Regions from separate parts of the Burkholderia sp. BCC0044 genome, predicted to be linked through region 1. Evidence: predicted binding sites of a transcription regulator. Region 1 holds the regulator's gene; each other region holds the start of a gene.
The links. The regulator FNR, encoded in region 1, switches genes on or off when oxygen is low (the NO sensors DNR and NnrR bind a similar motif). The targets are predictions, from matches to a motif close to TTGATNNNNATCAA.

Region 1 (10,308 bases):
CAACGACGAGCAGGACGAATGGCCGAAGTGAAGAAGCGAGCGCGGCGGCCCGCACACACGACCGGCGAAAGCATGAAACAATGGCCGGATATCGGCTGCCACAGGCGGCCTTCGATGGAGCCACTAGATGGGTAAGGGAAAGAAATCCGCACCGCCCGAGCCGGCCGTTACCCGGCCGAGCCGCGAAGAAGCAGAAGACGCCGTCCGCGTGCTGTTGCGCTGGGCCGGCGACGATCCCGCGCGCGAAGGCTTGCTCGACACGCCCGCACGCGTCGTGCGCGCATACGAGCAGTTCTTCGCCGGCTATGCGCTGGAGCCGCGCGACATCCTCGCGCGCACGTTCAGCGAAGTCGACGGCTACGACGAAATGATCGTGCTGAAGGACATCCGCTTCGAGAGCTATTGCGAGCACCACATGGTGCCGATCATCGGCCGCGCGCACGTCGCGTATCTGCCGAACCATCGCGTCGTCGGCATCTCGAAGCTCGCGCGCCTCGTCGACGCGTTCGCGAAGCGCCTGCAGATCCAGGAAAAGATGACCGTGCAGATCGCCGACACGCTGTTCGACGTGCTGCAGCCGAAGGGCGTCGGCGTGATCCTCGAAGCCGCGCACCAGTGCATCTCGACGCGCGGCGTGCACAAGCCGGGCGTCGAAATGGTCACGTCGCGCATGCTCGGCACGTTCCGCACCGATCCGTCGACGCGTCGCGAATTCCTGTCGATCGTCGCGAATCCTTCCTCGGTCAACCTGACGAATACCTGATGGAGCAGACGAAGCAAACGGCGCACGCGCCCGTCGTGCTCGTGACCGGCGCCGCGCGCCGGGCCGGGCGCGCGTTCGCCGAGTATTTCGCCGCGCACGGCTATCGCACCGCGGTGCACTACGACCGGTCGGCCGATGCCGCGCACGCCGCCGCCCGCGCGATGGCCGAGCGCGGGCACGATTCGGTGGCGCTGCAGGCCGACCTGTCCGATGCCGCGCAGATCACCGCGCTGATCGACCAGGTCTATGCGCGCTTCGGGCGTCTCGACGTGCTGGTCAACAACGCGTCGGTGTTCTGGCAGGACCATTTCCCGAGCTTCGATCTCGCGGCGTTCGACCAGGCGTGGGCCGTCAACTGCCGCGCGCCGATCCTGCTCACACGCGCGTTCTACGAACGGGCCCGCGCGGCCGGCACGCAGGGCGTCGTCGTGAATGTGGTCGATCAGAAGATCAAGGAAAACTTCCACCGCGACCACTTCAGCTATACGGTCGCGAAGGCCGCGCTCGGCAACCTCACGCAGATGCTCGCGCTGTCGTCCGCGCCGGTGCTGCGCGTGAACGCGGTGTTCCCGGGGTTGATGCTGCCGAGCGACGACCAGACGCCCGCCGACTTCGAACACGCGAGCCGGGCATCGACGCCGCTTGCACGCATCGCGGGCCCCGACGACGTCGCGAGCGCGATCCTGCTGCTGACGGGCAATGCGTACAACGGCGTGGATTTCGTCGTCGATGCGGGCCAGAACCTGATCCGCGTCGATCAGGACGTGCTGTACAAGCACCGCTCGCCGGACGGCAAGCACTGAGTGAGGCTTCGATGAACGACGGCGGCTGCGCGCTGCCTTCGTGCGCCGGATCGAGCGCGTTTCGCGCCGCTCACGTCCGGTAGCGCCCGACGGCGGGCCGGCCGCCGAACCATTGCGCGTCATCCGCCGCGTTGCGCGGAACGGCGCCCGCGCATTCGCCCACCGCGTTACGGCTTCTCGGCGCTGCCGCCCTCGCGGACCTTGCCCTGCGCGACGCTCGTGCCGGGCGGCACACTGTGCGTGAGCCACACGTTGCCGCCGATCACCGAGCCGCGCCCGATCGTCACGCGGCCGAGAATCGTCGCGCCCGCATAGATCACCACGTCGTCCTCGACGATCGGGTGCCGTGCATTGCCCTTCACCAGCGCGCCTTCGCCATCGGCCGGGAAACTCTTCGCGCCGAGCGTGACGGCCTGGTACACGCGCACGCGCTCGCCGATGATCGCGGTTTCGCCGATCACGACACCGGTGCCGTGGTCGATGAAGAAGCTCGGGCCGATCTGCGCGCCGGGGTGGATGTCGATGCCGGTGGCCGAGTGCGCGATTTCATTGATGAACCGCGCGAGCAGCGGCACACCGAGTTGGTGCAGCGCGTGCGCGAGCCGATGGTGCATCATCGCGAACACGCCGGGATAGCACAGCAGGATCTCGGTGATGTGCTGCGCGGCCGGATCGCCCGCGTACGCGGCCTGGATGTCGCTGACGAGCAGCGCACGAATGGCCGGCAACTGTCGGCCGAATTCGCGCGCGATCTCGAACGCGCGTTCGTCGAGCTCGGCGAACGGCGTATCGACATGCTCGGGCAGGAACGGCAGCGCGCGGCGAATCTGCTCGGACAGCACGCGCAGCGTGCTTTCGAGCGTGTGGCCGACGTAGAAGTCGACGCTTTCGTCGGTGAGGTCGGGCGCGCCGTAGTGCGTCGGAAACATCGACGCGCGCAGGCCGGTCACAATCTTGCAGATCGCATCGCGCGACGGCAGTTCGCGGATGCCGCGCGGATGGCGCGTGCGATGGAGTTCCTCGCGCGACTCGCGCAAGCCGGCGACGATTTCTTCGAGGCCCCACTGACGGGCGGGTGATGTCGACATATGCCAATGCGGGCAGCCGCGCGCGGTTGCGCGGCCGCTAATAAAGTGACGGGTTCCGCAAGATTACCGCGTTTTTTGTCCGGGAGCGGCACCCCGGGGATCGGCCGGACGGCCGACGCCGCTCGCGCGCGGCGGCGTCACATCGAGATGCTGCTCGCGTCGATCCAGCGCACGGCCCAGTCGCGCGCGTGCGCGATCGCGTCGCCTTCGTCGTTGAACTGGAGCTCGATCGGGAAAAACCGGTTCGCCACGAGCTCCCCGTCGCTCGATCGGGAGATCACGACGTAGGGCTTGAACGAACCGTCACTGGCGCGTGCGGGCGCGCAATTCAACAGATAACCGCGGTGCGTGAAGGCAGTAGTCGCTTGCATGAATCCGCCACCTCTAGTCCCTTGCTTTGTTGTTCGCTACCCGTCTTTAAGGGTGCTGCGGCGCCCCGGCGCGGGCAGAGGCGGCGAGACTTCATCCCCTGTCGCCGCTTCGCAGGAAAAGAATCATACTCTGTAGAAAACGCGTCTTCTAGCTGAAATAAATCATGACAAATCAGTGCGCGTCGCGCGACCGCGGCGATCGCCCGCGCGCCTTTTCCCGTCGTGCCCGGAACGGGATTTGCTTCGATCCGGAGCGTGTCGCCGCCAGGAGAGCCGCGATGGAATCCTCCGCTCAAACAGGTCGTGCGCGTCCGCGCAGCATCGAACTCGACAACGACGACACGCACGACAGCACGGTCGACACCGACGGCAAGAATCGCGAAGCGTCGCGCCTCGCCGGCGTCGGGCTCATCTCGCCCGACCAGGTCACGCGCAGCAACGCGTCGCTCGTCAATGCGATGCCGGAAGCCGGCGACGGCTTCGCCGGATTCGACAGCCGCCCCGACGGCAACCATCCGGCGTTCGCGTTGCGCGCCGGCTACATGGTGATCGAAAAAGGCTTCGACACGCCGACTGCGGGTGATGCGCCGTTCGGTCCCGTTCATCGGATGTACGGCAGCGCGTACTGGCCCGGGCACGGCCGCCGGCCGGAGCGCGTCATCGAGTTGACGGCCGTACCGAGATAGCCCGCGCGGCGTTTGAATCGGTCGTTCGTTTGGGAATCGCCATCGGTCGATGGTGGTGAATCGGCGCGGGCGATTGCGCTGCACGCCGATACTCGCTCGCGCGGTGCCGAAGCGAACGATTCGGCGCGTCCGCATCTTCGGCCATGCATGCCGTGCATCGCGTCGACGCACATGCGTTGACCGAAGTCATGGCGCCACGGCGCGATTGCGATTGAATGGCGATGGGTGCGGCGCGTCGACCTGGTCGCCGTGCCGGGTCGCGTCGATGCGCACGCATGCGCTTTCGTCGACGATGCGGCCGATCCATACGACACGCATCGCGCGGTGCGGCATGCGTCGCGTGCATGGCCATGCACGACAGCGACAGGAGCCGCGCGGTCGTGCGACATGACGGGCACCTCGCTGCACGATCGTGCCCGTTGGTTTACTCTGCCTCGCAGCATTGCGCATTGCCCGGCCCCATCGGCCATTCGACCGACTTCGTTTCAACCCGCCACTCGGAGACACTATGTACAAGCGTATTCTGGTTGCCGTCGACGGCAGCGACACGTCCCGCCATGCGTTCGATGCCGCGCTGGCGCTCGCGAAAGCGCACGGCGCGGAGCTGCAGCCGTTCTACGTCGTCGAGAACGCCGCGATCTACTACAACGTGCCCGGCTACGATCCGTCCGTGCTGCGCGATCAGCTCGTCGCACAGGGCAACACGCTCGCGCAGGATTTCGCGAGCCGGATGCAGGCCGCCGGCGTGAAAGGCGAAACGCGGCTGAACGAAGCGACGTCGCTCAACGACGTATCGTCGCTGATCCTCGACGGTGCGAAAGCGTTCGGCGCCGATCTGCTGGTGCTCGGCACGCACGGCCGCCGCGGCTTCCGCCGCCTCGTGCTCGGCAGCATCGCCGAACAATGCGTGCGCCACGCGACGCTGCCGGTGCTGCTGATCCCGGCGGCCGCCAGCGCCGACGAGCCGGCTGCCTGAGCGGCGTTCGGCACGCGCGGCCGGTCGCGACGTTTTGTCACCCGACGGCGGCAACTTGCGGTGGGACAATGATTTCGTCGATTCAACGCCGGAGTAAACGATCATGCTGACGCCCGTCGCCACCCGCCCCGCCGCCACGCCCCATGCCGGTAGCTGGGCTCCCCGCCAGGCCGCACACTGCTCGTCGTGCGCGATGCGGCACCTGTGCATGCCGCAAGGCCTGGCGCCCGAAGCGCTCAGCCGCCTCGAATCGGTCATCTGCGCGGCCCGCCCGGTCAAGCGCGGCGAAGCGCTGTTCCGCGAAGGCGACGCATTCGACAACCTGTACGCGGTGCGCTCGGGTTCGCTGAAAACCGTCGCGACGCGCCATGACGGCCGCGAACAGGTCACGGGCCTGCACCTCGCCGGCGAAGCGCTCGGCCTCGACGGCATCTGCGACGACACGCACCCGCGCACCGCGGTCGCGCTGGAAGACAGTTCGGTCTGCGTGATTCCGTACAGCGCGCTCAAGACGCTGTGCTCGGAAGCCGGCTCGATGCAGTTGCGCATGCACAAGCTGATGAGCGAACAGATCGTGCGCGAAACGTCGCAAACGATGCTGCTCGGTTCGCTGAATGCCGAGGAGCGCGTCGCCGCTTTCCTGCTCGACGTCTCGTCGCGCTACCTGAAGCGCGGCTACTCGCCGTCGGAATTCAACCTGCGGATGACGCGCGAGGATATCGGCAGCTATCTCGGCATGACGCTCGAAACGGTCAGCCGCACGCTGTCGAAATTCCAGAAGCGCGGCCTGATCGAAATGCAGGGCCGCCACGTGCAGATCGTCGACTTCGACGGCCTGCAGCACGTCTGACATCGCACGGCGCGCACCTCGCGCGCGCCGCCTGCATCACCTCGCCGGTCAATCGAGAAACAGCGCGGCACGCGTCTTCAGCGCCGCGCTGAAATCGTCGAGCCAGCCGATCGACAGACGCCAGCTCTGCCAGTACAGATCGATGTCGATGGTGCGCCCGCGCGACATGTCGATCAACTCACCCGCCGCCAGTTGGCGGTCGACCATCCGGTCCGGGCACATCCCCCATCCCAATCCCGTTTCGCATGCGCGCAGATAGCCCGCGACGTGCGGTATCCAGTGCTGCGGCGGATCGAGATCCGCGCGCGTCACGCGCCGGATGAAACGCGCCTGCAACCCATCCTTCGGATTGAACATCACGCACGGCGCGCGGCGCAGCGCATCGCGCGTGATCCCCGCATCGAAATAGCGGGCGTAGAACGCCGGCGAGCACACCGCGCGATAACGGATTCGCCCGAGCCGCTCCGACCGGCATCCCTGGATCGGCTCGGCCTGCGCGGTCACCGCGCCCTGCACGCTGCCGTCGCGGATGCGCGACGCGGTGTAATCCTGATCGTCGATCACGAGATCGAGCAGCGTCTCGCGCGCCGTGCAGAACGGCCCGACTGCGTCGATGAACCACGTCGCGACGCTGTCGTCGTTGACGGCCACGCGCAACGTCGGCCACGCGCTCGCGATCTGGCCCGGCAAGGCGGGCATCCGGCCGCCCAGTTCGGCTTCCAGCAACTGCACGCGCTCGGTATGCCGGCACAGCAGCGCGCCCGACGTGGTCGCGACACACGGCTGCCCGCGCTTGACGAGCACGCTGCCGACCCGCTCCTCCAGCAGCTTCACGCGCTGCGACACGGCCGACGGCGTGACGTTCAGCTCCTTGGCCGCCCGCTCGAACGAGCCGTGCCGGATCACGGCCGCGAGGGCATCGAGCAACGCGTAGTCGAGCATTAGATTTCCTTAATCCGCATTAGGTGATTTAGCTTCTCTTATTTCCGTGCCGACCGCAGACTAGCGCTACCCGATTGATTCGTCTACTGCTTCCACGGCTGTCCCCATCATGAACTGGCTTGCTTTTTCCCACGGCGCCGCACTGTGCGCGTCGCTCATCGTCACCATCGGCGCGCAGAACGCGTTCGTGCTGCGCCAGGGCATCATGCGCTCGCACGTCGGCAAGATCGTGCTGCTGTGCGCGGTGTCCGACATGATCCTGATCGGCGCGGGCGTCGGCGGCGCATCGGTGCTCGTCGAGCGCTATCCGACCTTCGTCCACGCGGTGCTGTACGTCGGCCTCGCGTATCTCGCATGGTTCGGCATCAACGCGCTGCGCCGCGCGTTCAAGCCGGGCCACGACACGCTCGACGTGCGCGGCGACGCGGTCGCGCCGCCGCCGCAGGGCACGCTCGCGATCGTGCTGATGACGCTCGCGTTCACGTGGCTCAACCCGCACGTGTATCTCGACACGTTCCTGCTGATCGGCACGGCCGGCGCGCGCGAGCCGGAAGGCGCGCGGCTCGCGTTCGCGATCGGCGCGATGACGGTCAGCGTCGTGTGGTTCCTCGGGCTCGGCTACGGCGCGCGATTGCTGGCGCCGTGGTTCCGCAAGGCGGTCGCGTGGCGCGTGCTGGATGGCGCGATCGGCAGCATGGTGCTGTTTCTCGCGGCGGTGCAGTTGCGCTGACCGAACCGTCTGCACACGGGCGGCGGCCTGCCGCCCGGCTTTCCCTCCGCGTCGGCGCCCCGCCAGCGCAACCTGCCTGAATCCCGTCGTACACTCCGCCACAAAAAATTCGCTCCCGATCGAACGCAGCCGCACGGAGCACTCACGCAGCGGACACGGTATCCGCCATCTGCCGCAAGCCGTCCATCATCGCGGCGGCACGCCGCCTGCACGAATCGAAACGATCGGCGAGAATGTCCGGTGTCCCGCGACCACGGCGGAACCGCACCGCGCACCCGGCCGTCCCGCCGCGATCGCCTCGACCCATCCCGCAGTTCAATCCCGTTACCTGCAGTTATCGGAGAGGAACATGGCACATCGCACCCTCGGTACATCGAACATCCAGGTTTCGCCGCTCGCGTTCGGCGGCAACGTCTTCGGCTGGACCGTCGACGAAAACGCATCGTTCGCGTTGCTCGACGCGCTCGCCGACACCGGCATCAACTTCATCGACACGGCCGACGTCTATTCGGCCTGGGTTCCCGGCAATCACGGCGGCGAATCGGAAACGATCATCGGCAAGTGGCTGAAGCGCTCCGGCAAGCGCGAGCAGGTCGTGATCGCGACCAAGGTCGGCCTGCTCGGCACGCGCGCGGGGCTGTCGAAAGACAACATCCTGAAGGCCGTCGACGATTCGCTGCGCCGCCTGCAGACCGACTACATCGACCTGTATTTCTCGCACCGCGACCTCGCCGACACGGCCCCGCTCGAAGAAACGCTCGCCGCCTATCAAACGCTGATCGATGCGGGCAAGGTACGCATCATCGGCGCATCGAACTACAGCGGCGCACGCCTGCGCGAAGCCGCCGCCATCAGCGCGCGCGACGGGCTGCCGGCCTACCAGGTCATCCAGCCCGAATACAACCTGCTCAACCGCGCCGACTACGAACGCGATCTCGAGCCGGTCGTGCGCGACCTGAAGCTCGGCGTCGTCAACTACTACGCGCTCGCGAGCGGGTTCCTGTCGGGCAAGTACCGCAGCGAGGCCGACCTGAAGAAGAGCGTGCGCGGCGATCGCGTCGCCGGCTATCTGAACGAACGCGGGCTGCGCATCCTCGCGGCGCTCGACGCCGTGTCGGCGAAGCACGGCACGCAGCCGGCCGCGATCGCGCTCGCCTGGCAGATCGCGCGGCCGACGATCACCGCGCCGATCGCGAGCGCGACGTCGCTTGCGCAACTCGCGCTGCTCGGCGAAGCGATCCGCGTCACGCTCGATCAGGACGACATCCGCCAGATCGACGAAGCCAGCGCGCCCTGACGCCGCCGGCGGCGGGCCGATGGAATCGCACGGGCAGGCGGTTCCGCGGCCTGCCTGCGATTCGCGCAGGGCGGATGGATACAATGGCGAGCATCCGATGGCCGCGGGGCTCGACCGGGCTTCTTCGCGCCGAATCAAAACCACCCATAAAAAATCGCCGATGAACCCCTTTGCCCGCCATTCACGTTATGCCCGTCATGCCGGTCATGCCCGCCCGCTCGCCGCAACGATCGCCGCGCTGCTCGCCTGCGCACCGGCCGTGTCCTTCGCGGGCTGGTACGAAATCGCGAACTACACCGGCACGATCGGCAACGCGCCGGTGCACGTATCGCTGCAGACCTACGACGCGATCAACCGCAACGACGCGGGCCGCTGGCGCGTCGACGGCAGCTACTACTACGACGCGCATCGCAAGCCGATTCCGTTGCGGGGCCACCGCGAGCCCGACGGCCGCCTGACGCTGTGCGAAGCGTCGTCGCCCGCGTCGAACGCCGACTCGCCGGTCGTGCCGGCCGCGTCGCCGTCACGGCCGAAGCCTTGCCCGATCGCGCTGAACGTCACCGGAAAAACGGCGACCGGCACGTGGGACGACGGCCACAAGACGCTGCCGATCACGCTGAACGAAGTCGGCCGGCTGAACGACACCGATACGCAGCACCTGCAACTCGACGGCAGCGTCGATATCCCGATGTGGTATCGCACGAAGACCCACATGCTGGTCGGCGTCTATGCGCTGTCCGACAAGTGCGGCGTCGCGATGCAGTCGCTGCGGGCCGTGAACATCGCGACGGGGCGCGTCGATCGCACGATCGCGCTCGACTGCGACGCGGGCATGGTGATGACGTCGATCTACGCGAACGTCAGCGGCGACGCGCAGCGGGCGGGCCACGTGAGCGTCGAGTTCCGCGGCGGCAAGATGGGTTACGCAGAGGACGTCTCGCTCGGGCTGCCGTCGTCTTCATCGAAGTCGAAGTAAGCCGGCAACGCTTACCCCAAAGCTGCACACGTGTCTTGACTCGCCCGGCCGCTTTCGTTGACCGGGAAGGACATCGACTGCGCAATCGCCCGCCGCGCCCCGCCGCCAGCGCGTCACGCGTGCGCCCCGGGTCTTTCACGGATTGACCGCGGCGTTCGGCGTGCCCGAGACTGCCCCGCTCGGCCGTCATCGGGAGAACGTCATGCCGGACACCAGCACGGAGATCGCCACGATCTCGACGCGCGCCGTACGCGGCGCCGAGCGCGTCGACTTCTGGATCGACCATGTCGCGCGCTCGCTCGTGCGGATCGAATGCAGCGGAAAATCGTCCGAAGGGATCGATGCGTCGCTGCGCAAACGCGATCTCGGGCTGTTCCGCGCATGCGACATCGTCGCGAACCGGCACGCGGTCGTGCGCACGCCGCACAACATCCACGCGGACCAGCGCGACGCCGTGTTCATCTGCCTGATGCGCGAGGGCCACGGCTATACGTTCCAGGACGTCGACTGCATGCAGCACGGGCCCGGCGACCTCGTGCTGTACGACACGTCGATGCCGTACGGTCACGGCTTTCCCGCCGACATGGCGATGACCGTGCTCGACGTGCCGCGCGACGTGTTCGAAGCGCGCGTCGGCCCGTGGCGCTACCGCAGCCTCGTCAAGATCGACCGCGACGACGGCGTCGCGTCGTGGGCCGTGCGGCAGGTGGTTGCGCTGCTCGCCGCGCCGCCGGAGCCGACGCCCGACGCGCACGAACGGCGCGCCGCCGCGATCCTCGATCTCGTGCGGTCGATGCTGCGGCTGCACGACGGCGACATGTCGCCG
Region 2 (10,308 bases), on a different contig from region 1:
CGCCTGCTGACGCCCGTCGCCTTCGACGAATGCACCGCGCTCGGCGACGGCCTCGCGTTCCGCCTGCTGCCGGCCGGGCACATCCTCGGCGCGGCGAGCGTGGTGATGCACTGGGATCACAAGGTGCTCGCGTTCTCGGGCGACCTCGGCCGCTATCACGACCCGATCATGCAGCCGCCGCGGCCGCCCGCGCATGCGGATTTCGTGGTCGTCGAGTCGACGTACGGCGACCGGCTGCATCCGGAATCGGATCCCGAGAACGAGCTCGCCACGCTGTTCGACACGACCTTCGCGCGCGGCGGGGTCGTCGTGATGCCGTGTTTCACCGTCGGCCGCGCGCAGGAGATCCTGCACTACATCGCGCGGCTGAAGGCGTCCGGCCGCATGGCGCGCGTCCCCGTGTTCCTCGACAGCCCGATGGCGACCGACGTGACCGAAATCTATCGCCACCACATCCTCGAACACCGGCTGACCGTGTCCGAAGCCAACGCCCTCGGCCACGCGGCGACGATGATCCGGACGGTCGATCAGTCGAAGGCGATTGCCGAACACCATGGCCCGATGGTCGTCATCGCCGGCAGCGGCATGGCCACGGGCGGCCGCGTGCTGCATCACCTGGCCCGCTATGCGCCGGATGCGCGCAACACGATCGCGCTGGTCGGCTACCAGGCCGTCGGTACGCGCGGGGCGGCGCTGGCCGCGCACGAGCCGACGCTGAAGATTCACGGCGAATACGTCCGCGTGCGCGCGCAGGTCGAGTCGATCACGACGCTCTCCGCCCATGCCGACTACGAGGAAGTGCTGAAGTGGCTCGGCACGATGCCGTGTGCGCCCGTGCGAACGTTCGTCACGCATGGCGAACCCGCTGCCGCGGATGCGATGCGTCGGCGCATTTCGGAGCGGCTGCATTGGCCGTGCGAGGTGCCGACTTACGCGCAATGCGTCGATCTGGACGAAATCGAAGCCGGCAGCACGCAGGAACCCGCCGCGCTGTCGTCCTGATCGGCGGTCATGCCGCCCGGCATGCTGAACACGTGCGACGGGAGGCCGCGCACCCGGTTTCCCGTCATTCGCCTGCCGACGATCAACCGACTTCGATGATGACCTTCAGCGCATGGGTTTGGGCGGCCCGGCCGAACGTGTCGTACGCACGCTCGACATCGTCGAGCGAAAACCGGTGCGTGATCAGGCGCGTCGGATCGAGACGCCCGGCGCGCACGGTCTTCAGCAGCATCGGCGTGCTGACCGTGTCGACGAGCCGCGTGGTGATCGAGATGTTGCGATCCCACAGCTTCTCGAGGTGAAGGTCGGCCTTCACGCCATGCACACCGACGTTCGCGACGACACCGCCCGGCGCCACGAGCGCCGTGCACATCTCGAACGTCGCCGGAATGCCGACCGCCTCGATCGCGCAATCGACCCCGATGCCGTCGGTCAGCTTCATCACTTCCGCGACCGGATCGCCGGCACGGCCATCGAGGCAATCGGTCGCGCCGAAGTGACGCGCGATCTCGAGCCGGTTGCTGTCCGGGTCGATCATGATGACCCGCGCGGGCGAGTAGAACTGCGCGGTCAGCAACGCGGCCAGCCCGATCGGACCGGCGCCGACGATCGCGACCGAGCACCCCGGCTGCACCTTGCCGTTCAACACCCCGCATTCGAACCCGGTCGGCAGGATATCGGACAGCATCACGAGCGCGTCCTCGTCGGCGCCGGCCGGAATCCGGTACAGGCTGGTCGCCGCATGCGGGATACGCACGTACTCGGCCTGCGTGCCGTCGATACGATGGCCGAGAATCCAGCCGCCGGTCGTGCAATGCGAATAGAGTCCGCGGCGGCAGTATTCGCAGCGGCCGCACGACGAGATGCACGATATGAGCACGTGATCGCCCGGCTTCAGCGAATCGACCGCGGCGCCGACCTGCTCGACGATGCCGACGCCCTCGTGGCCGAGAATACGGCCGGGTTCGCAGGTCGGTACGTCGCCTTTGAGAATATGCAGATCGGTGCCGCAGATCGTCGTGCGCGTCACGCGGACGATCGCATCGGTGGGCGACTGCAGTTCCGGTTTGGGCCGTTCCTCGAGCGCCTTGCGCCCCGGCCCGTGGTAGACGAGTGCTTTCATCGCTGTCGATCAATGAGTTGCCGTCCACTTCACTATGCGACCGTGGCGCGCGGCTGCCGTTGATCTGAGTCAAGCGCGTGGAAACCCTGCTTCGTAGACTGGATTGCACTGGCGGATCACCCGTCGATGGAGCGATTCCGATGAGCTACAAAAGCATGGTCGTGCACCTCGATACCAGCGCCCGCGCGCATTCGCGCCTCGAGTTCGCATTGCGTCTCGCCCGGCGCTTCGGTGCGCATCTCACCGGGCTGTTCGCGGTCTACACGCCCGAGCCGCATTCGTTCTACGTGATGGCCGGCTCCGCCGACTATTTCCGCGCGCACCGCGAACAGCGCGACGAGCGGCTCGCCGCGCTGGAGCGTCTGTTCCATGCGGAGACGGCGCGCGCCAAAGTGCCGGCAACCTGGATTCGCGCGGACGAGCGCGCGAACGTGGCCGTCCCGCGGGCCGCCCGTCTCGCCGACCTGGTGATCGCAGGCCAGAGCGACCCGAACGATCCCGAGACCTACATCGACGACCAGTTTCCGGAGAACCTCGTGTTGTCGGCCGGCCGCCCGGTGCTGTTCTGGCCGTACACAGGAGAATTCGCGTCGATCGGCGAACGGGTTTTCGTCGCATGGGACAGCAGCCGCGAAGCGGCCCGCGCCGCGCACGACGCGCTGCCCTTTCTCGAACACGCGAAGCGCACGACGGTCGTCGCCGTGGTCAACGGCAATTCGGAGGCCGCGGCCACGCGGATTCCGGCCGCCGATGCCGCGCTGATGCTGGCGCGCCATGCGCACGACGTGAACGTGCTCGACATCGATGGCGCCGGCTCGTCCGTCGGCGACACGCTCCTGTCGCGCGCATATGAAACGGGTTCCGACCTGCTCGTCATGGGCGCGTACGGCCATCCGCGCTGGCGCGAGCTGCTGATGGGCGGCGCCACGCGCACGGTGCTCGCGTCGATGACGCTGCCGGTGCTGATGTCGCACTGAGCCGCCCGGCCGAACGTCGTGTCGTCCGCGTCGAGCGCGGTCACGGTGGTCGTCGAGCCCGCCAACGAAGCGTGGATCGCGGCGCGCCCCCCGGCGGGCGTGCTGCGCGGCAACCGGGACGCTTGATCCAGATCAGCGCCATCGGCGTGCACGCGCCGATGATGGTTTCATCCACAACCGTTCAAGGGACATGCCATGTACTCGAACATTCTGGTCGCACTCGACGGCAGCGACACGTCGTCCCGTGCACTCGACGCCGCGCTGGATCTCGCGGCGCAAACGGGCGCGCGGCTGACACCCGTCTACGTCGTCGATTTCCTGGTGCCGGCCTACGACATGTATGGATACGATCCGTCGATCCTGGTCGATTCATTTCGTGAAGAAGGATTGCGCGTGACCGAGGACGCCGCGCGACGCATGAAGGCGCGCAACGTGGCCGGCACGCCGCAGATTTCCAACGTCGCGCCGGCAGGCGAAGACATCCCGCACCGGATCGTCGGTCTCGCGGGCGAGATCGACGCCGATCTGATCGTGATGGGCACGCATGGCCGGCGCGGCTTTCGGCGCATGTTCCTCGGCAGCGTGGCCGAACGCGTGCTGCGCCAGGCCGGTTGCCCGGTCCTGATGATTCCGGCGAGCTGCGAAACGAAGGCGTCGGCCGAAGTCGCTGCCGCTTCCACCGAAAAGGTGCCGTCATGAGCTACAAGACCCTGCTCGTCCATCTCGACGACAGCGAACGCTGTGCGACGCGAGTCGACCTCGCGCTCCAGCTCGCGGGACGCTGGAACGCGCATTTGATCGGCCTCTACCTGGTTTGCCAGGACCTCTTCGAACCGTTGCGTCGGCCCGACGAACCGCTGAAGCTGGCCGTCTACGAGCGCCTGTGCGACCAGCGGCGCAAGGAGGCGGAAGAACGATTCCTGACGGCCGCCGAACGCGCCGGGCGCAGCGTCGAATGGCAGGCGCCGGCCGGCAATGCGACCGATGCGGCGATCCTGCATGCACGTCACGCCGATCTGCTGGTGCTCGGCCAGGAGGATCCCGACGATCGCATGACCTACGTCGCGCGCCATTTCGTCGAGGACGTCGTGATCGGCAGCGGCCGTCCGGCGATCGTCGTGCCGTATGCGGGCGACGTGCGCACGTTCGGCGAGAACGTGCTGATCGGCTGGGACGGCGGGCGCGAGGCCGCGCGCGCGATGGCCGACGCGCTGCCGCTGCTCGCCCGCGCACGCTTCGTCAACGTCGAGACGGTCGTCCGCGGCCAACCCGATCCGGACCAGACGCCGGCCGGCGTCGACGTCGCCGCGTATCTCGAACGGCACGGCGTTCGCGCGTCGTTCTCGACGACGCCGCGCGAGCGGTCGGTCGGCGTGGGCGGCACGCTGCTGAACCGGGTGACCGATCTGCACGCGGACCTGCTCGTCATGGGCCTGTACAGCCATACCCGCGCCCATGAGCGCGTGCTGGGCGGTGCGACGCGCACGATCCTCGAGACGATGACGGTGCCGGTGCTGCTGTCCCACTGAGCGAACGAAAACGGGGCAGCCGCTTGCGGCTGTCCCGCTCGTGTCGGACGGTCACAACACGCCGGCGCTCGCGCCTGCCCCCTCCCGCACCACCAGCACCGGCCGGTCCGCGATGCGCACCAGCGACTCGGCGACGCTGCCGAGCACCGCACGCCGCGACCGCCGTGCGTGCCCATCACGATCAGGTCCGCACGGCATCCGGCGGCGGCACGCGCCAGCACGTCCCACACGTCCATTCCGCGCGCGTCGATCGTCTGCGCGATGCCGCGCACGCCGGACAGCTGGAACGCGGTTTCCGCGTCCGCGACCGCAATCGCGGCCCGGTCCGCGTCCAGCCCGGCCGGACCGCGCGAATCGATATCGCCGCGATCGACGTCAGTCAGCCGACGCGCCTGCGACACCACGCACATGGCGATGACCAGGCCGCCCGATTCGCGGGCGAGCGAAATCGCCTCATCGAGGGCGAGCCGCGCACTGCGGCTGTCGTCGATTGCCGCGAAGATCCGGTGGTACATGGCGCATCCCTCCGTTCGAATTCGGTTGGTTCGTCCAGCCAGTGTGGGCCGGACGAGCGCCTGTCGGTTGATACGGGTCAAGCAGGCGCGGCGGCGCCCGTACGCATCGGTCCCGATTGGCGAGCGCCGATAAAACGCGCACAATTTCGGGCGACATCACAGTTCCGGCCCGCCCCGCTCTTCTTGCCTCGCGTCCGGCCCGCCGCCCGCCAGCCGCCGGCGAAATCCGTCAGGATGAACGGCAATGACAGTGAATGCGCCCTCCTTCAAGGCCGGCCCGTCCCCCCAACGGATTCGGCCCGCCCGCCATGCAGCCATGGCGGCCGCGCTGCTGACACTCGCGCTCGGTCTGACTGCTACGGTTGCGGCGTCCCGTGCACTGCAGAACGAGGCCCGGCAAGCCGCCCAGGCCCGGTTCGAGCAAACCGCGACGCGCGCGACCGCGGACCTGCGGCGCAGCCTCCTTGGCGCCGCTGCCCTCTTGCGCGGCGCGCGTGGCTTCGCGGCAACACTGGCCGCGCCGCAATCCGGGCCAGCGTGGCGGGACTACCTCGCCGGTCTCGATCTGGAAGGCTTGCAGACGCCCGTGCGAAGTATCGGAAGAATCGACCCGAGCGCCGCCATCGACGATCAGTCGACCCGGCAGGCACTGCAACGCGCAGCGGAAACCGGCAAGGCCGCGCTGGCCGCGAACGCGATCCAGGACGGCACCGGTGCGACGATCGCCCGTACGGAACTGACGCTGTACTTGCCGATTTATGCAAAGGCTGAAAAGGGAGCGTCGCTCGGTCCCCGGCACGCGAGCGCGACCGGGTACGTTTATGCGTCGCTGAATTCCGAGCGACTCGTCGATTCGTCCGTGCTCGATCGGCTGCACACGGAAATCGTCGCCGACGATCCGGCGGCCCCCGTGTATTCCGGTGGCTTTGGTGGCGGCGGCGACGGCGACGGCGTCGAAGTGCGCGATACGTTCGAGCACACCGATACGCTGACGTTCGGCGGCACGCCGCTTACGCTGCACTACAGCGCACCGCGCGCCGCGATGTCCGGCGCCGCGATGGCCGTGCTGCTGGCCGGCATCGCGCTGTCTCTGACACTGGCCGCGCTCGTGCGGCGAGTCGCCGCGATGGGCTCGCTCGCCGGTGTACATCCGGGCGACACCCGGCTCACCGAGGTCCGGATGATGGCCATCATCCGGTCATCGATGGAGGCCATCATTACCGTCGACGAAAACCAGACGATCGTGATCTTCAATCCGGCCGCCGAACGCGTGTTCGGCGTCTCGGCGATGGACGCGATCGGTGCGCCGCTCGCCCGCTTCATCCCCGAGCGCTTCCGTGCCGCGCATGCGCGGCACGTCGAGCAATTCGGCGTGACCGGCGTGTCGGAACGGCAGATGGGGCGGCAACGCGTGCTGTTCGGCCTGCGCGGCGACGGCACGGAATTCCCGATCGAGGCGTCGATCTCGCAGATTCGCGACGGCACCGGCAAGCTGTACACGGTCATGCTGCGCGACGTCACCGAGCGGGTGCGAGCGGAAAACGCCGTCAAGCAATCACGAGAGGAATTGCGCGAGCTATCCGCGAATCTGCAGAACGTGCGGGAGGAAGAGAAAACGCGTATCGCCCGCGAGCTGCACGACGATCTCGGCCAGCAACTGACCGCACTCAAGATGGATCTGTCCGCCGTCGAACTGTCGCTCGCGGGCGTTGTCGCTCCCAACATCGGCGTGCGCGAGCAATTGAGCGGCATGCATCGCCTGATCGATTCGACCGTGGCGTCGGTTCGGCGCATCGCGGCGGATTTGCGCCCCGTGATGCTCGACGACCTGGGCCTCGTCCCGGCGATCGAATGGCTGGTCAACGATTTCACGCACCGCTACAGCATCACGGTCAACCGCGACATCGCCCCGGTCGATACCGCGTTCACCAACACCGGCGCGACCACGCTGTTCCGCATCGTGCAGGAGGCGCTGACCAACGTCGCGCGGCACGCCGACGCGACGAACGTGACGCTCACGTTGAAAGTGGAAGACGGCTACTGCATGCTGCGCATTGCCGACAACGGTCACGGCGCGCCCGGGAACGACCGCGATGTGCGCGATCGCCCGTCGTTCGGCCTGATCGGGATTCGCGAGCGTGCGCACATGCTCGACGGGACGGTGACGATCGACAACCGGCCGGGAGCGGGATTCGCGATCACCGTGGCATTGCCGCTTCACGCCATCCAGCAAGGAGATGTACTGTCATGATCAGGGTACTCATCGCCGACGACCACGCACTCGTCCGGGACGGCCTGCGGCACATTCTGCAGAACGCAAGCGGTTTCGAAGTCGTTGGCGAAGCACAGGACAGTGCTTCGACGATCGCGCTCGTGCGCGACACGGACGCCAACGTGCTGGTGCTCGACCTGTCGATGCCCGGCCGCAACGGCGTCGAACTCATCAAGCAGATCAAGGACGAGAAGCCGGCATTGCATATCCTCGTGCTGACGATGCATGCCGAACAGCAGTACGCGGTGCGCGCGTTCCGCGCGGGCGCGTCCGGCTACATGACCAAGGAAAGCGCCAGCGCCGAACTGGTCGCCGCGCTGACCAAGATCGCGGCCGGCGGCGTCTACGTGAGCCTGACCATGGCCGAGCAATTCGCGCAGAGCCTGAACGAACCGACCGATCTCCTGCCGCACCAGCGCCTGTCCGACCGAGAATTCGACGTGTTCCGGCGCGTCACCACCGGCGAGTCGATTTCGGAAATCGCGCAGGCGCTCTGCGTCAGCGTCAAGACGGTCAGCACGTACAAGACGCGGATCCTCGAGAAAATGCAGATGCCGAACGACACGGCACTGGTGCGCTATGCGATGCGCCACAAGCTGTTCGACGACCCGGACGAACTCTGACCGCGACAACCCGCCGCCCCCTTGTAGGCATCGTCCTACAAACCTTCCCTATCACCTACCGCATCTTCAATTTCCGCTGATTTCAATCAAGCGTCCGGCTGTCCATACTCCGGTCAAGAACAACACACCGGCGTGCCTCCCGGAGCTGCCCGGCCTTGCCGTCCCGTCGCGACGGCATCGTCGTCCCGCCGATCCGGTGCGACGCCGATTCGACCAACCAGGCGGTGACCTCCCTGTCCGCCTGTACGACGCCAGCGCAACCGCGACGATGCGACCCGCTGCCGCCCCAACCGGAGCAGATCATGCAGAGCCATGCCGAAATCCCGACGACGGTGCCGTTGCACCCGTTCATTCCGCTGCATCCCGCCGCGCGGGCAGACCAGCCGAAGCGCACGTCGTCCCGCTGCTCGTCCTGCACGCTGCGCACCGTTTGCATGCCGCGGGAAATGACGCCCGACGAGTTCGCCCGGGTCGACGCGATGATCTGCACGACGCGCCACGTCAAACGCGGTGAAACGCTGTTTCGCGCGGACGACACGTTCCACAGCATCTACGCGGTCAGAACCGGGTCGTTCAAGACCGTGATGATGCATCGCGACGGCAACGAGCAGATCACCGGCTTCCAGATCGTCGGCGAATCGCTCGGGCTCGACGGCGTGCACACCGGGCGGCACAACGGCGATGCGATCGCGCTCGAGGACAGCACGGTCTGCATCATCCCGTTCGGCCAGCTCGAGCAGATGTGTCGCGACGTGCGGCCGATGCAGCATCACGTCTATCAGATGATGAGCGGCGAAATCGTCCGCGAATCCGCGCAGATGGTGCTGCTCGGCACGATGACCGCCGAGCAGCGCGTGGCCGCCTTCCTGCTGAATCTTTCCACCCGCTTCAAGGCGCGCGGTTACTCGGCCGCCGAATTCGTGCTGCGGATGACGCGCGACGAGATCGGCGAATATCTCGGGATGAAGCTCGAAACGGTCAGCCGCATGCTGTCGAAGTTCCAGCGCAACGGGCTCGTCGCCGCGCAAGGCAAGCAGATCCGCATCGTGGATTCGGAAGGCCTCGCGCGCATCTGAGCGGATCGCGCGGATACCGGGCGGGATCAGTCGCGCATGCCGAGCACGGCGGCGCCGGACACGCGCCCGCTGCGCAGATCGTCCAGTGCGCGATTCGCATCGGTCAGCGCGTAGCGCACGGCTGCGACGCGCAGCGGCGTCGCGGCGGCGATCCGCATGAATTCGGCCGCATCCGCGCGCGTCAGGTTGGCGACCGACGCGATCCGGCGCTCGCCCCACAGCCATGCATACGGAAAGCTCGGGATATCGCTCATGTGAATGCCGCCGCATACGACGATCCCGCCTTTGCCGACGGCGCGCAGCGCGGCCGGCACCAGCGCGCCCGCCGGCGCAAAAATGAGCGCGGCGTCGAGCGTTTCAGGCGGTGTCTCGTCGCTGCCGCCGGCCCACGCCGCGCCGAGCGACAGCGCGAGCTGCTGTGCCGCGGTATCGCCGGGCTTCGTCAGCGCGAACACCTTCCGTCCCTCGAAACGCGCGACCTGCGCGACGAGATGAGCGGCCGCGCCGAAGCCGTAGATGCCGATGCGACGCGCATCGCCCGCCATCCGCAAGGTCCGATAGCCGATCAGGCCCGCGCATAGCAGCGGCGCAGCTTCCAGATCGGAATAGCGCTGCGGCAGGTGCACGCAATACCGATGGTCGGCGACCGCGCGCTCGGCATAGCCGCCGTCGATCGTATAGCCGGTAAATCCGGGGCTGTCGCACAGGTTTTCGCGGCCGGATGCGCAATACGCGCAATGCCCGCAGGTCGAGCCGAGCCACGGAACACCGATCCGGTCGCCCACTGAGAAACCGGTCACGCCCTCGCCGAGCATGCGCACCGTTCCCACGATTTCGTGCCCCGGCACCAGCGGCAGCTTCGGGTGCGCGAGCTCGCCGTCGACGACGTGCAGATCGGTTCGACAGACACCGCATGCATGCACGTCGATCAACAGCTGGCCCGGCGCCGGCAGCGGATCCGGCACGCGCGCCTCGCGCAAATGCGGCGCCGTGCCGTCAAACATCATCGCAAGCATGCTCGCCTCCCGCTCGATCGTCTTCGTGCTTCGCTGTCCAAGACTAATCCCGGCGCACCGCGCGTGCATGGCCCGGTGACGGGCGCTTGACGTGGGTCAACGGCCGCCGGACGGTTGCTGACACGATGAAGTGGCATGACGCCGCCCGCGCGGCGTGCCAGGAGATGATCGAATG
Region 3 (10,308 bases), on a different contig from region 1:
GCTGCGTGGCGTTCGCGTCGAGCCAGTCGGCGAGCGACGCATCGAGTGCGGGCGCCGTCAGGCGGCCTGTGTCCGGGGTTCCCATCGGTATGCCGCCAGTTCGGTGTTGAGTTCGTTGCGCGACAGGTTGTTCGCGAAGTTGCACAGCGTCGCGAGGCTCACGCCCAGCACCACTTCGAGCGCGTTCGCTTCGGTGAAGCCGGCGGCCAGGAATGCGTCGAGCGCGTCGTCGGTCACGGCGCCGCGCGTCGCGATCACGGCGCGCGTGAAGGCGGCGACGGCTTCCAGCCGCGGCTCGGCGACCGGTTCGCCGTCGCGCAACGCGTCGACGTCGGCGCGATCGACATGGGCTTTCTTCAGCGCGGCGGCGGTGTGTCCGGCCACGCAGAATGCACAGCCGTGGACGGCGGCCGCGGTGATCTGCACGGCTTCGCGCTCGGCAAACGTGAGGCCCGCGCGGCTGTTGATCTCCGCGACGGTCAGATAGGTTTCGAGGGCGGCCGGCGCATTCGCGAGCGAGCGGACGAGGTTCGGCAGGAAGCCGTTCGCGCGCTGCGATTTTTCCAGGAACGGCTGGCTGGCCGCGGGGGCGGTTTCGACGGTGGGCAAGGGCAGACGGCTCACAGGATTCTCCGGAAGGGCAGTGCGATCATTGTCGACGCGGCGCTGCCGCTGGACAATGCGCGAACATCCGCGATTCCTGTGCGTTCGTCCCGCGCCGCGACGGCGCTGCGGCCGGCTAGTGCAGGCGCGCCGCCGATTGCGACGCGTCGTCGCGCTCGCGCCGCCATGCGCCGGGTTGCATGCCCATCGTGCGCTTGAACGCATGCGCAAACGCCGACTCCGACTGATAGCCGACGAGTTCGCCCGCCCGCGAAATCGGCAGACCTTGCTGCAACAGGTCCGCCGCGAGCCGCATCCGCACCATCGTGACGAACTGCATCGGCGGATGGCCCGATGCTTCGCTGAAGTGTTTGCAGAACGCGGTGCGCGACATGTTCGCGAACGCGGCCATCGAGTCGGTGGTCCATGCGTCGGCGGGCGCGTCGATGATCGCGGCAACCAGCGTGCCGAACCCGGTCCGCTGCATCAGCGATGCGAGCCCGCTCGCAACGGTATCGTGCCCCGCGGCGTCCCGCACCGCATAGAACAGCAGCAGTTCGACCAGCTTGTCGATCAGCGGGGACGGCGCGTCGACGCCATGACGGCCTTCGGCGCGAATCAGGTCGAACAGCCCGTGGATGCCGCGATAGGCGTCGTCTCCGCGCCGCACGATCAGGTATTCGGGAAAGAGCGACACGATCGCGCGCGATACGGTGGAGTGGAATTCGATGAAACCGCACGCCAGGCCGACGCTGCCGTCGACCGACGGGTCGAGCGGTTGCATCGACCCGCGCCGCTCGAGCGGGTGGCTGCCCGCGACCGCGCAGGCCTGCGGATTGACCGGGCTCGGCGACAATCCGTGCGGCACGTCGCGCAGCAGAAAGACGGCCTCACCTTCGGCGACCGGGATGCTGTCGCGCCCGTCCGCGAAGTGAAGCCACGCCGATCCATGCAGGATGATGTGGAAGCTCGCTTTCGCCCGGCCGGCGGTGGACGCCTGCCAGTCGCCGCAATACTGGCCGACATGAAAAAGCTGGCTTTTCGGCTCCAGGCTGGACAGCAGCCAATGGACGACCTTGTCTGTTTGCGCGGACATTCCGATGCTGGAGGATGGGTGACGCGCCCATGCTACGGGCTGCGCCGCGCCGCTCAAACCAACGAATCGTAGAAAGCATTTTCTCGTGGCGACGAAGGAGAGGCCTGCGATCGGCGGCGCATGACGGCGCTTGACGCAGGTCAATCGCATTCACGCTGCCGGCAATACAGTGGACTCCGGCGCTCGCACGACGCGGCGCCCGATGGCGCGCGGACGCCGCCGCGTGATGAGGCACGAGCAATGAAACATCTGACGTGGGCGATCGGCACCGCGCTCGCGCTGGGCGCATGCGCCGGTACGGGGCAGGAGGCGGCGTTCCGATCGACCGAAACGCAATTGCAGGCGGCACGGGAGGCCGCGGCGCTGCACTGTTCGACGGCGCCCGAATGCGACCGTGCATGGCAGCTCGCGCGGCGCTACGTCGACGCGCGTTCGTCGACCCGTGTCACGCGATTCAGTGCGGACCGGATCGAAACCGCGCAATCGCATTTCGCCGGAGAAGTCTATCTGTGGGCGTCGCGCACGGCATCGGGCGACGGCGGCGCGGTGATCCGGCTCAAGGCGATGTGCAAGGGCATGTACGGCACCGATGGCGGCCCCGGCTGGCAATACGAAGCATGCGCGTCGAAGATCCTTGAAGTCGAGCGCGGCTTCGCGACGTACGAGCGCCCGACGGACACGCCGACGCCGCCGGTCGACCCGCGATAATCCGGCGCCTGTCGCGTCGGCTCGCACCGCTTCAAACCGTTGACCTCGGTCAACGCGGGTTTCCGGCAAGCGCTGATGATGAAACAACGCCGAACGCCACCGGCGCGGCGCGTCATCCAGCGAGGTCGGTATGTACACGAACATCATGGTCGCCGTCGACGGCAGTCCTTCGTCGAATCGGGCGCTCGAGGAAGGTCTGAAGGTTGCCCGGTCCTGCGGCGCGCGGCTGTTCGCCGTTTTCGTCGTCGACCACTCCCTTCTGATCACGTACGCCGGACGAATGAACCCGGATGCCCTGCTCGACGAGGTCCGGCGCGATGGCGCGGCGGTGCTGCGAAATGCGCAACGGGCCATCTCGCATGCGGCTGTCAACGGCGACACGGAAATCGTCGAGACCGAACCGGGCCAGGATATCGCCGAGCGGCTGCAACGCTATGTCGTCGACCGCTCGATCGATCTCGCCGTGGTCGGCACGCACGGGCGGCGCGGCGTGCGGCGGCTGTTCCTCGGCAGCGTGGCCGAACGTTTTCTGCGCGGATCGCGTTGCCCGGTCCTGCTCGTACGCGGCAACGATGCCGCGCCGGCTGCCGTGGCGGCAGCCTAGGGTCGCCGCATCCGATACCGGGTCGGCGCGCCCGGCTCGAGCCTGCCGTCGGCCGGCCCGCAACCTGCCCAGGGGATCGCCATGCAGATATCTTTTCCTTCCGAACATCCGACGTATTGCGGCCTGGACCTGACGCTGGCTTTTCCGGCGCTGGTCGAAGGCCGCCGCGTGCGCTGCGCGATCACCGCGGAAGCGCTGGAAGATCACTTCCGAGCGGCATCGCCGCGCGAACAGGATCTCGTCGACGCCTTCGCGCGCCATCGTCCCGCGATCGAACGCGCGGCGCGCTGCCTGCTCGAGGAAATGGACGGCAGGCCGATCCGGCTTCACAGCGGATTCTTCCGGTTCTACACCTGATCGCCCTGCGTCATTGACGCGTATCAAGCCCGTGACGGCGTGGGCGGATACGCTGGTTTCAGCAGGATCCTTCGTCCGTTGCGCGGCACGCGATGCCGCGCAAGTCCGATCCGCATCACGGCACCGCGCTGGCGGGACGAAAGCGCCGCTGCATGTCAACCGTACGAGGAGTGCGAACCATGACCCACCTCACGCGTTACGATCCGTTTTCGATCGAACCCGTCTCCGACCTGTTTCAAGGGCTGTTCAGGCCGCTGCGCGGCATGGCGACGACGGACGAACCCGATCTGGCGTCGATGAAAATCGACGTGACGGAAAGCGACGACGCCTACAAGGTCAATGCGGAGCTGCCGGGCGTCGCGAAGGAGGACATCGATGTCCAGGTGACGGGCCGGACCGTCACGATCAACGCCAAGGTCGAGCGCAGCAACGAGCGGAAGGATGGCGAACGCGTGATCCGGCGCGAGCGCTACAGCGGCGCGATCGGCCGGTCGTTCTCGTTGTCTGGCGAGATCGACGACGCGAACGCGACGGCGACGTATCAGGACGGCGTGCTGTCGCTGACGCTGCCGAAGAAGGCGCCGGTCGGGCAGAAGAAGCTGACGATCAGTTGATCGGGAAGCAGACACCGGGTGAGGCGGGGCACGCGTCGCTCGAAGGGACGACGACGGCGCACGGAGCCATTCGCGCGCCGTTTCTTTCGACCGGCCGCGTGCCAGGACGGCCGGGCCGTATCGGCTTGACCGTCGTCAAGCGGCACACGAACGAGCCGTGAAGCGTGGCACGGAGCTTCCGTTGACCTGCATCAGCAACACCGGGCCGCGCGTGTGCAAATCTGGCCGTGTACGGCGGACAAGCGCGCCGCGGCTCTCGGGAGTACAGACGATGAAAACCGACAAGCAGTTGAAACAGGACGTTCAGGACGAGCTGGAATCCGACCCGGCAATCGACGCGACCCGAATCGGTGTCGAGGTGTCCGACCGGATCGTGACGCTTTCGGGTCATCCGCCGAGCTATGCGGAGAAACTCGCGATCGAGCGCGCGGCGAACCGCGTGGCCGGCGTCAAGGCGCTCGTCGTCGACATGACCGTGCATCTGCCGAACGACGACGTCCGCACCGACGAGGACATCGCGAATGCGGTGCGCTCGGTGCTGCACTGGACGGTCGGTCTGCATGACGACGCGGTCAAGGTGCAGGTCGAACACGGCTGGATCACGCTGTCCGGCAGGGTCGAATGGGCCTACCAGAGCCATCTGGCCGTGCGGGCGATCTCGCAGATGCGCAGCGTGACCGGCGTGACCGACCACATCGTCGTGCAGGGGGCGGTCGGTTCGGCCGACATCGGCGGCAACATCAAGCGCGCGATCATGCGCCACGCGGAGCGCGAGGCGAAACATATCGCGATCGAGGTGCGCGACGGCACCGTCCGGTTGTCCGGCAAGGTCGGCTCGTTCTCCGAACGCAAGGCCGTGCGCGGCGCCGCGTGGTCGGCGCGTGGCGTACGCGCCGTCGTCGACGACCTGGTCGTCGAGTAAGGCCTGCGGACTCAAGTCGGATGCAACGTCCGCGCGGACGCGGGAGGGAAGCAGGATGACACTGTCAGGCGAGGTACACGACGCCGACTGGTCGGTGGCGATCGAGACGAGCCCCGCCGAAACGGGCGGCTATCGTTGCAGGATCCACGTGATGCTCATGTCGCCGGACGGCACGTGCGAGCGCGTGTTCGCCGACAGCCGGCTCCATGACACCGAGCGCGAAGCCGCGATCGACGGGTTGCGCGTCGGGATGACCTGGGTCGAGATGAAGAAGTCGAACACCTTTACGGTTTGAGCGGACGACGGCCGCCGATCCGGCAAGCGCAGGTTCACCGGCATGCGGTCAGCGCGCGGCGCGGCGCCGACCGCGCCCGGCTTCATGCCGCCTTGAGCGCCGAAAGCTGCAGCGCCTGCGCGAAACGGGCCAGCGTGGCGATCGATCCCGTCACGCTTTCGTACCGTTCCCGGCCGATCTGGCCGTCGAGGATCACGAGCATGCCGGCGTCGCGGGCGAGGGCGACCAATGCCAGCGTGTCGAGCGCAGCTGCATCGGGCTGACCGGACGGATTGCGCGAATCGGCAAGCTGGGTGGCGTGTGACATGGCGTCTCTCCTGATGGCTCGCGATCGGTGTGCCGGGAGCCGTGATCCGTGATTTCAGTATCGTCGGCGCGCATGCGCGATTCAATCGGCGTGTCCCGAAGTTGTAGTAGGAATCGAGCGGAGGCCGTCGGCGGATTCCTACACGGCGGACGGCTTGCGCGAAGCAGAGCGGAGCGCTTTGTGCCATCGACCGTGATTGACGATTGTTCGCCCGTGCCCGTCACCGGCGGGCAGTCGCGCGCGAGACGCGGGAAACCGATCGCCCGGCGTTTCGCCGCCGAGCGAATGAACGGTCGAAGGTGCGCGCGGCCGCACAACGTCGAGCGAGAGGTCGATGGCAAGCAGAAAAAGCTGACACGATCAGCGCACGAACGAACATCATCAGGAGAATCGACGAACCGGGACAATTTTGCTCGGTGCGAGCGTGCTGACGGGGCGGTTCAGCGTATCGCAAGACGCACGACGAAAAGCCACGAACAATCCAGCGACATTCAAGTTGCTACATCGTGACGTCGCGCCGGAGCACGCCCAACCGTCCGTGATTCTTCGCTACCGGATGGTCGGGCGCTAGCCGCTCATCGCGGCTGTCACGCTCCGGGCTTCAAAGTCCCAGCTCGCTCAGTCCCGGGTGATCGTCCGGCCGACGGCCCAAGGGCCAGTGATACTTGCGCTCGGATTCCTTGATCGGCATGTCGTTGATGCACGCATAGCGGTGTTGCATCAGGCCATCCTCGCCGAACTCCCAGTTCTCGTTGCCATAGGAGCGGAACCAGTTGCCGGAGTCGTCGTGCCATTCGTAGGCGTAGCGCACGGCAATGCGATTGCCGCCGAACGCCCACAGTTCCTTGATCAGGCGATACTCGTGCTCCTTCTTCCATTTGCGTTCGAGGAACGCCTGCGCTTCCGCGCGGTTGTTCGCGAACTCGGCGCGGTTGCGCCATTTCGTGTCGAGCGAATAGGCGAGCGCGACCTTGGCGGCATCGCGCGAATTCCAGCCGTCTTCGGCCAGACGGACCTTTTCCTTGGCCGATTCCAGCGTGAACGGCGGAAGCGGCGGGCGAATTTCCTGCTGTTGAGTCGACATGACAGCTCTCCTTTTTCAGATTGGCGATTGCACTTCGTGCGGCGCGGATCGCCCGACCCGCGACGCGATGAATTCAGAACGGCTTGGTCGGCAGCGATTTCATCGAAACCCGGGAGACCCTTCGACGATCTTTTTCACGATCGGCCTCCTTGCGTGCGTTGATTCGATGCATGAAGGATGGACGCGAATTTCCATAGCGTCCAAGACTGGTTTGAGATAAAGTCGATAAGGAAAACCAATAGTCAAGGGGGATTCCCGTGCTGCTACGTCATATCCGTTACTTTCTTGCAGTGGCGGAACAGAAGAATTTCACGCGCGCCGCCGAGGCGCTTCATGTATCGCAGCCGACCTTGTCGCAGCAGATTCGGCAGCTCGAGGACACCTTGGGAACACAGCTGTTCGACCGTTCAGGCCGAACCGTTCAACTGACCGACGCGGGAGAAGCGTGGATGCGTTACGCCAAGCTCGCGCTACAGGACCTCGACGCAGGGGTAAGGGCGATAAACGACGTGGCGGAGCTGAGCCGGGGCCACCTGCGTTTCGCAGTCACGCCGACCTATACGGCATCCCTGGTCGGGCCGATCGTCGATGGCTTCCACCAGTTGCATCCCGGCATCAGGATCGATATTCGCGAACTCACACAGGATCAGATGGAGGCGCAGCTTGCGGACGACAAGCTCGATATCGGTGTCGCATTCCATCCGGCCTTGTCGGCCGACATAGAAAGCCAACCCCTTTTCGAGGAAACGCTGAGCCTCGTGGTGGGCCGCAGCCACCCGCGTGCGTCGCGCCGCAGGGCACTCGCTGCGCGTGACTTCGGCAAGGAGCCGTTGGTCTTGCTGAACGACACGTTCGCGACGCGCCGGTTCATCGATGAGCATTTTGCGCGCCACGCTATTCGACCGCTTGTCGCAATCGAAGTGGATACGATCGGTGCAATCGTGGAGATCGCGCGTCGCGGGCAGCTGGCGACGGTTCTTCCTGATCACATCGCACGCGTGCAAGAGGGCCTGCATCCCGTGGCGCTCGATCCCGCTCTGCCCACGCGCACGGCTGCCGTTTTGGAGCGCAAGGGTGCGTATCGCACCGCGGCAAGCAGGGCATTCTTGAAACTGCTGACCGAGCGGTTCGGAACGTCGACGTGACCTCCATCGACATCGCGAGTCACCCTTCGTCAGGCGGCATACGACCCGCTTCGACGCAGCCGCTTGGTCGGGCGTCACGAGCCGTGGAAAACCGTATCGTTCAGGCGTTGCAGCGTACCGTCCTGCCCGGCCTGGATCAGCTCGTTGATCACGTCGCGGCGGGTCAGTGCGCGCCGGGCTTCCGGCGCCGCATCCCGCTGAATCAACGGCGCAGCGGAGTGATAACCCGGTGAAGCCGCTTCTGCGGAAGAGGCAGCAAACGCGGTCGTGGTGGCAGCAGCCAGCGTGAGTGCCGACAGGACGTAAGAAATGTGACGGATACGCTTGGTCATGATGTTTCTGTTTCCTTGTTTAGATAGACTATTTGCACTACCAATGAAATTAAAAAAACGCCCAACGATCCGTGATTCTTCGCTACCGGATGGTTGGGCGCTAACCGCTCATCGCGGCTGTCACGCTCCGGGCTTCAAAGTCCCAGCTCGCTCAGTCCCGGGTGATCGTCCGGCCGACGGCCCAAGGGCCAGTGATACTTGCGCTCGGATTCCTTGATCGGCATGTCGTTGATGCACGCATAGCGGTGTTGCATCAGGCCATCCTCGCCGAACTCCCAGTTCTCGTTGCCATAGGAGCGGAACCAGTTGCCGGAGTCGTCGTGCCATTCGTAGGCGTAGCGCACGGCAATGCGATTGCCGCCGAACGCCCACAGTTCCTTGATCAGGCGATACTCGTGCTCCTTCTTCCATTTGCGTTCGAGGAACGCCTGCGCTTCCGCGCGGTTGTTCGCGAACTCGGCGCGATTGCGCCATTTCGTATCGAGCGAATAGGCGAGCGCGACCTTGGCGGCATCGCGCGAATTCCAGCCGTCTTCCGCGAGACGGACTTTCTCGATGGCCGACTCCAGCGTGAACGGCGGGAGCGGCGGGCGAATTGCTGCGGGTGAAGTCATTTTGGATCTCCTTGTGGGGGACAGCGCGTTGTGGGTGCTCGACGTGGCGCGCGGCTCGGTCATCGTGCAACCCGAGAGGGCCAGGCCGCCCGACGCAAGCGCGGCGCCGGTGCTCAGCAAGAACTTTCGTCTTTGCATCATGGGTTCAGAACGGCTTGGTCGGCAGGTACTTGCCGTCGAGCGTGATGACGGCGCGCTCGCCGCCTTCCGGGTCCGGCACCTTCTGGATATCGAGTTTGAAATTGATCGCACTGATGATGCCGTCGCCGAATTTCTCGTGAACCAGCGCCTTCAACGTCGTGCCGTACACCTGCACCATTTCGTAGAAGCGGTAGATCGTGGGATCGGTCGGCACGCCGCCCGGAATGCTGCCCCGCACGGGAATGGTTTGCAGCAGGCGCACGGCGTCGGCGTCGAGCCCGAGGCGTTCGGCGACCAGCTTCGCCGCGTTCTCCGGCAGCGCATGCTGACCGAGCAGCGCGGCTGTCGTGTACGCGATGCTCAAGCCCGTGCCTTCGTTGATGGCTTCGAACGTGAGGTTCTTGCGCACCTTCGCGTCGATGATCGTTTCCGTCAATGCTTCGCGTGCGTTCGGTGTGACTTGCGATTGGGTCATGATGTTGCTCCTTGAGTAAATCGACGTAGTGAGATCGGCAGTCGGGGTGACGAGCCGGGAATCAGAGCGCAGCCACGCACTCGGCGGGTGTCGCGGTGACATCGGGATGCGCGGCGAGCGGCACGAACCGGCGAGTCGCGGCATCGAGCGCGTCGATCGAGCCGGATTCGATGTCGTAGACCCAACCGTGCAGATTGAGGTGGCCTTGCGCGAGTCCCAGTGCAACGGAGGGATGGGTCTTCAGGTTGTCGAGCTGCGCGATGACGTTCTCGCGCACCATCGAGTCGACGCGCTCGCGCTCGCTCGCATGGTTACGCGCCTCGTTGACGAGCTTCGCCGAGTCGGCGTAGCGCAGCCAGTTAGCGACGGCGGGCAGATGGTCGAGGCACTTGCACGTCGCGACGGCCGTCATCGCGCCGCAGTCCGAGTGGCCGCAAATCACCACATCCGTCACGCCGAGCGCGGCCACGGCATATTCGACGGTAGCCGACACGCCGCCCGGCTCGGGGCCGAACGAAGGCACGATGTTGCCGGCATTGCGGATCACGAACAGATCGCCCGGTTCGCGCTGCGTGACCAGTTCGGGAACCATGCGGCTATCGGAACAGGAAATGAACAGGGTGCGCGGCGTCTGGCTGGTGGCCAGCTTGCGGAACAACTCCCTGCGCGCGGGCATGACGTCCCGTTGAAACTTCAGAAAACCGTCGATGATCTCTTGCATGGTCAGCTCCATTCGGTCTGGCGTTCGTTGCCGCGTCGGTCAGTGCGATGCGTTGAATGGAGAATGGACCTGTTCCGTCATAGTGTCCAAGACGGGTTTATGATTCTCGCCATAGGCAATACCAATTGTTATCGGCGGCGAGGAGGGAGCTGAGCGGCTGGACCGTTCGGGGCGGAACGTGCAATTCACGGATGCCGGCGCGGCGTGGATGCGCGATGCGAAGCGCGCGCTACAGGATCCGGATGCCGGCGTGCCGGCGATATGCCGGTGTCGCGTTCGAGCCCGTCCAC

Region 2: the regulator FNR is predicted to act here: its motif matches at 2,185-2,198, upstream of HWX14_RS24990 (universal stress protein).
Region 3: the regulator FNR is predicted to act here: its motif matches at 2,447-2,460, upstream of HWX14_RS24880 (universal stress protein).

What each region holds. Positions count from the first base shown of each region.
Region 1 is NZ_CADFDO010000003.1:878,540-888,847, forward strand. It holds gene HWX14_RS20900 (LysR family transcriptional regulator) at 1-31, shown strand, start outside; gene folE (GTP cyclohydrolase I FolE) at 128-763, shown strand; gene HWX14_RS20910 (SDR family oxidoreductase) at 763-1,566, shown strand; gene epsC (serine O-acetyltransferase EpsC) at 1,734-2,654, opposite strand; gene HWX14_RS20920 (hypothetical protein) at 2,792-3,025, opposite strand; gene HWX14_RS20925 (DUF3005 domain-containing protein) at 3,304-3,711, shown strand; gene HWX14_RS20930 (universal stress protein) at 4,220-4,687, shown strand; gene fnr (fumarate/nitrate reduction transcriptional regulator Fnr) at 4,791-5,537, shown strand; gene HWX14_RS20940 (LysR family transcriptional regulator ArgP) at 5,586-6,479, opposite strand; gene HWX14_RS20945 (LysE/ArgO family amino acid transporter) at 6,589-7,209, shown strand; gene HWX14_RS20950 (aldo/keto reductase) at 7,559-8,506, shown strand; gene HWX14_RS20955 (hypothetical protein) at 8,667-9,482, shown strand; gene HWX14_RS20960 (helix-turn-helix domain-containing protein) at 9,685-10,308, shown strand, end outside.
Region 2 is NZ_CADFDO010000004.1:500,232-510,539, reverse strand. It holds gene HWX14_RS25000 (MBL fold metallo-hydrolase) at 1-1,002, shown strand, start outside; gene HWX14_RS24995 (zinc-dependent alcohol dehydrogenase family protein) at 1,085-2,125, opposite strand; gene HWX14_RS24990 (universal stress protein) at 2,266-3,102, shown strand; gene HWX14_RS24985 (universal stress protein) at 3,298-3,801, shown strand; gene HWX14_RS24980 (universal stress protein) at 3,798-4,631, shown strand; partial or broken gene HWX14_RS24975 (universal stress protein) at 4,683-5,146, opposite strand; gene HWX14_RS24970 (PAS domain S-box protein) at 5,391-7,397, shown strand; gene HWX14_RS24965 (response regulator transcription factor) at 7,394-8,041, shown strand; gene HWX14_RS24960 (helix-turn-helix domain-containing protein) at 8,344-9,117, shown strand; gene HWX14_RS24955 (zinc-dependent alcohol dehydrogenase family protein) at 9,144-10,133, opposite strand; gene HWX14_RS24950 (nitroreductase family protein) at 10,306-10,308, shown strand, end outside.
Region 3 is NZ_CADFDO010000004.1:487,421-497,728, forward strand. It holds gene HWX14_RS24860 (acyl-CoA dehydrogenase family protein) at 1-85, opposite strand, end outside; gene HWX14_RS24865 (carboxymuconolactone decarboxylase family protein) at 58-624, opposite strand; gene HWX14_RS24870 (AraC family transcriptional regulator) at 740-1,699, opposite strand; gene HWX14_RS24875 (hypothetical protein) at 1,940-2,407, shown strand; gene HWX14_RS24880 (universal stress protein) at 2,538-3,011, shown strand; gene HWX14_RS24885 (DUF1488 domain-containing protein) at 3,093-3,368, shown strand; gene HWX14_RS24890 (Hsp20/alpha crystallin family protein) at 3,548-3,982, shown strand; gene HWX14_RS24895 (BON domain-containing protein) at 4,254-4,904, shown strand; gene HWX14_RS24900 (hypothetical protein) at 4,960-5,199, shown strand; gene HWX14_RS24905 (hypothetical protein) at 5,282-5,506, opposite strand; gene HWX14_RS24910 (DUF1348 family protein) at 6,108-6,590, opposite strand; gene cynR (transcriptional regulator CynR) at 6,848-7,735, shown strand; gene HWX14_RS24920 (DUF4148 domain-containing protein) at 7,810-8,067, opposite strand; gene HWX14_RS24925 (DUF1348 family protein) at 8,202-8,681, opposite strand; gene cynS (cyanase) at 8,827-9,297, opposite strand; gene HWX14_RS24935 (carbonic anhydrase) at 9,359-10,018, opposite strand; partial or broken gene HWX14_RS36610 (transcriptional regulator CynR) at 10,170-10,308, shown strand, end outside.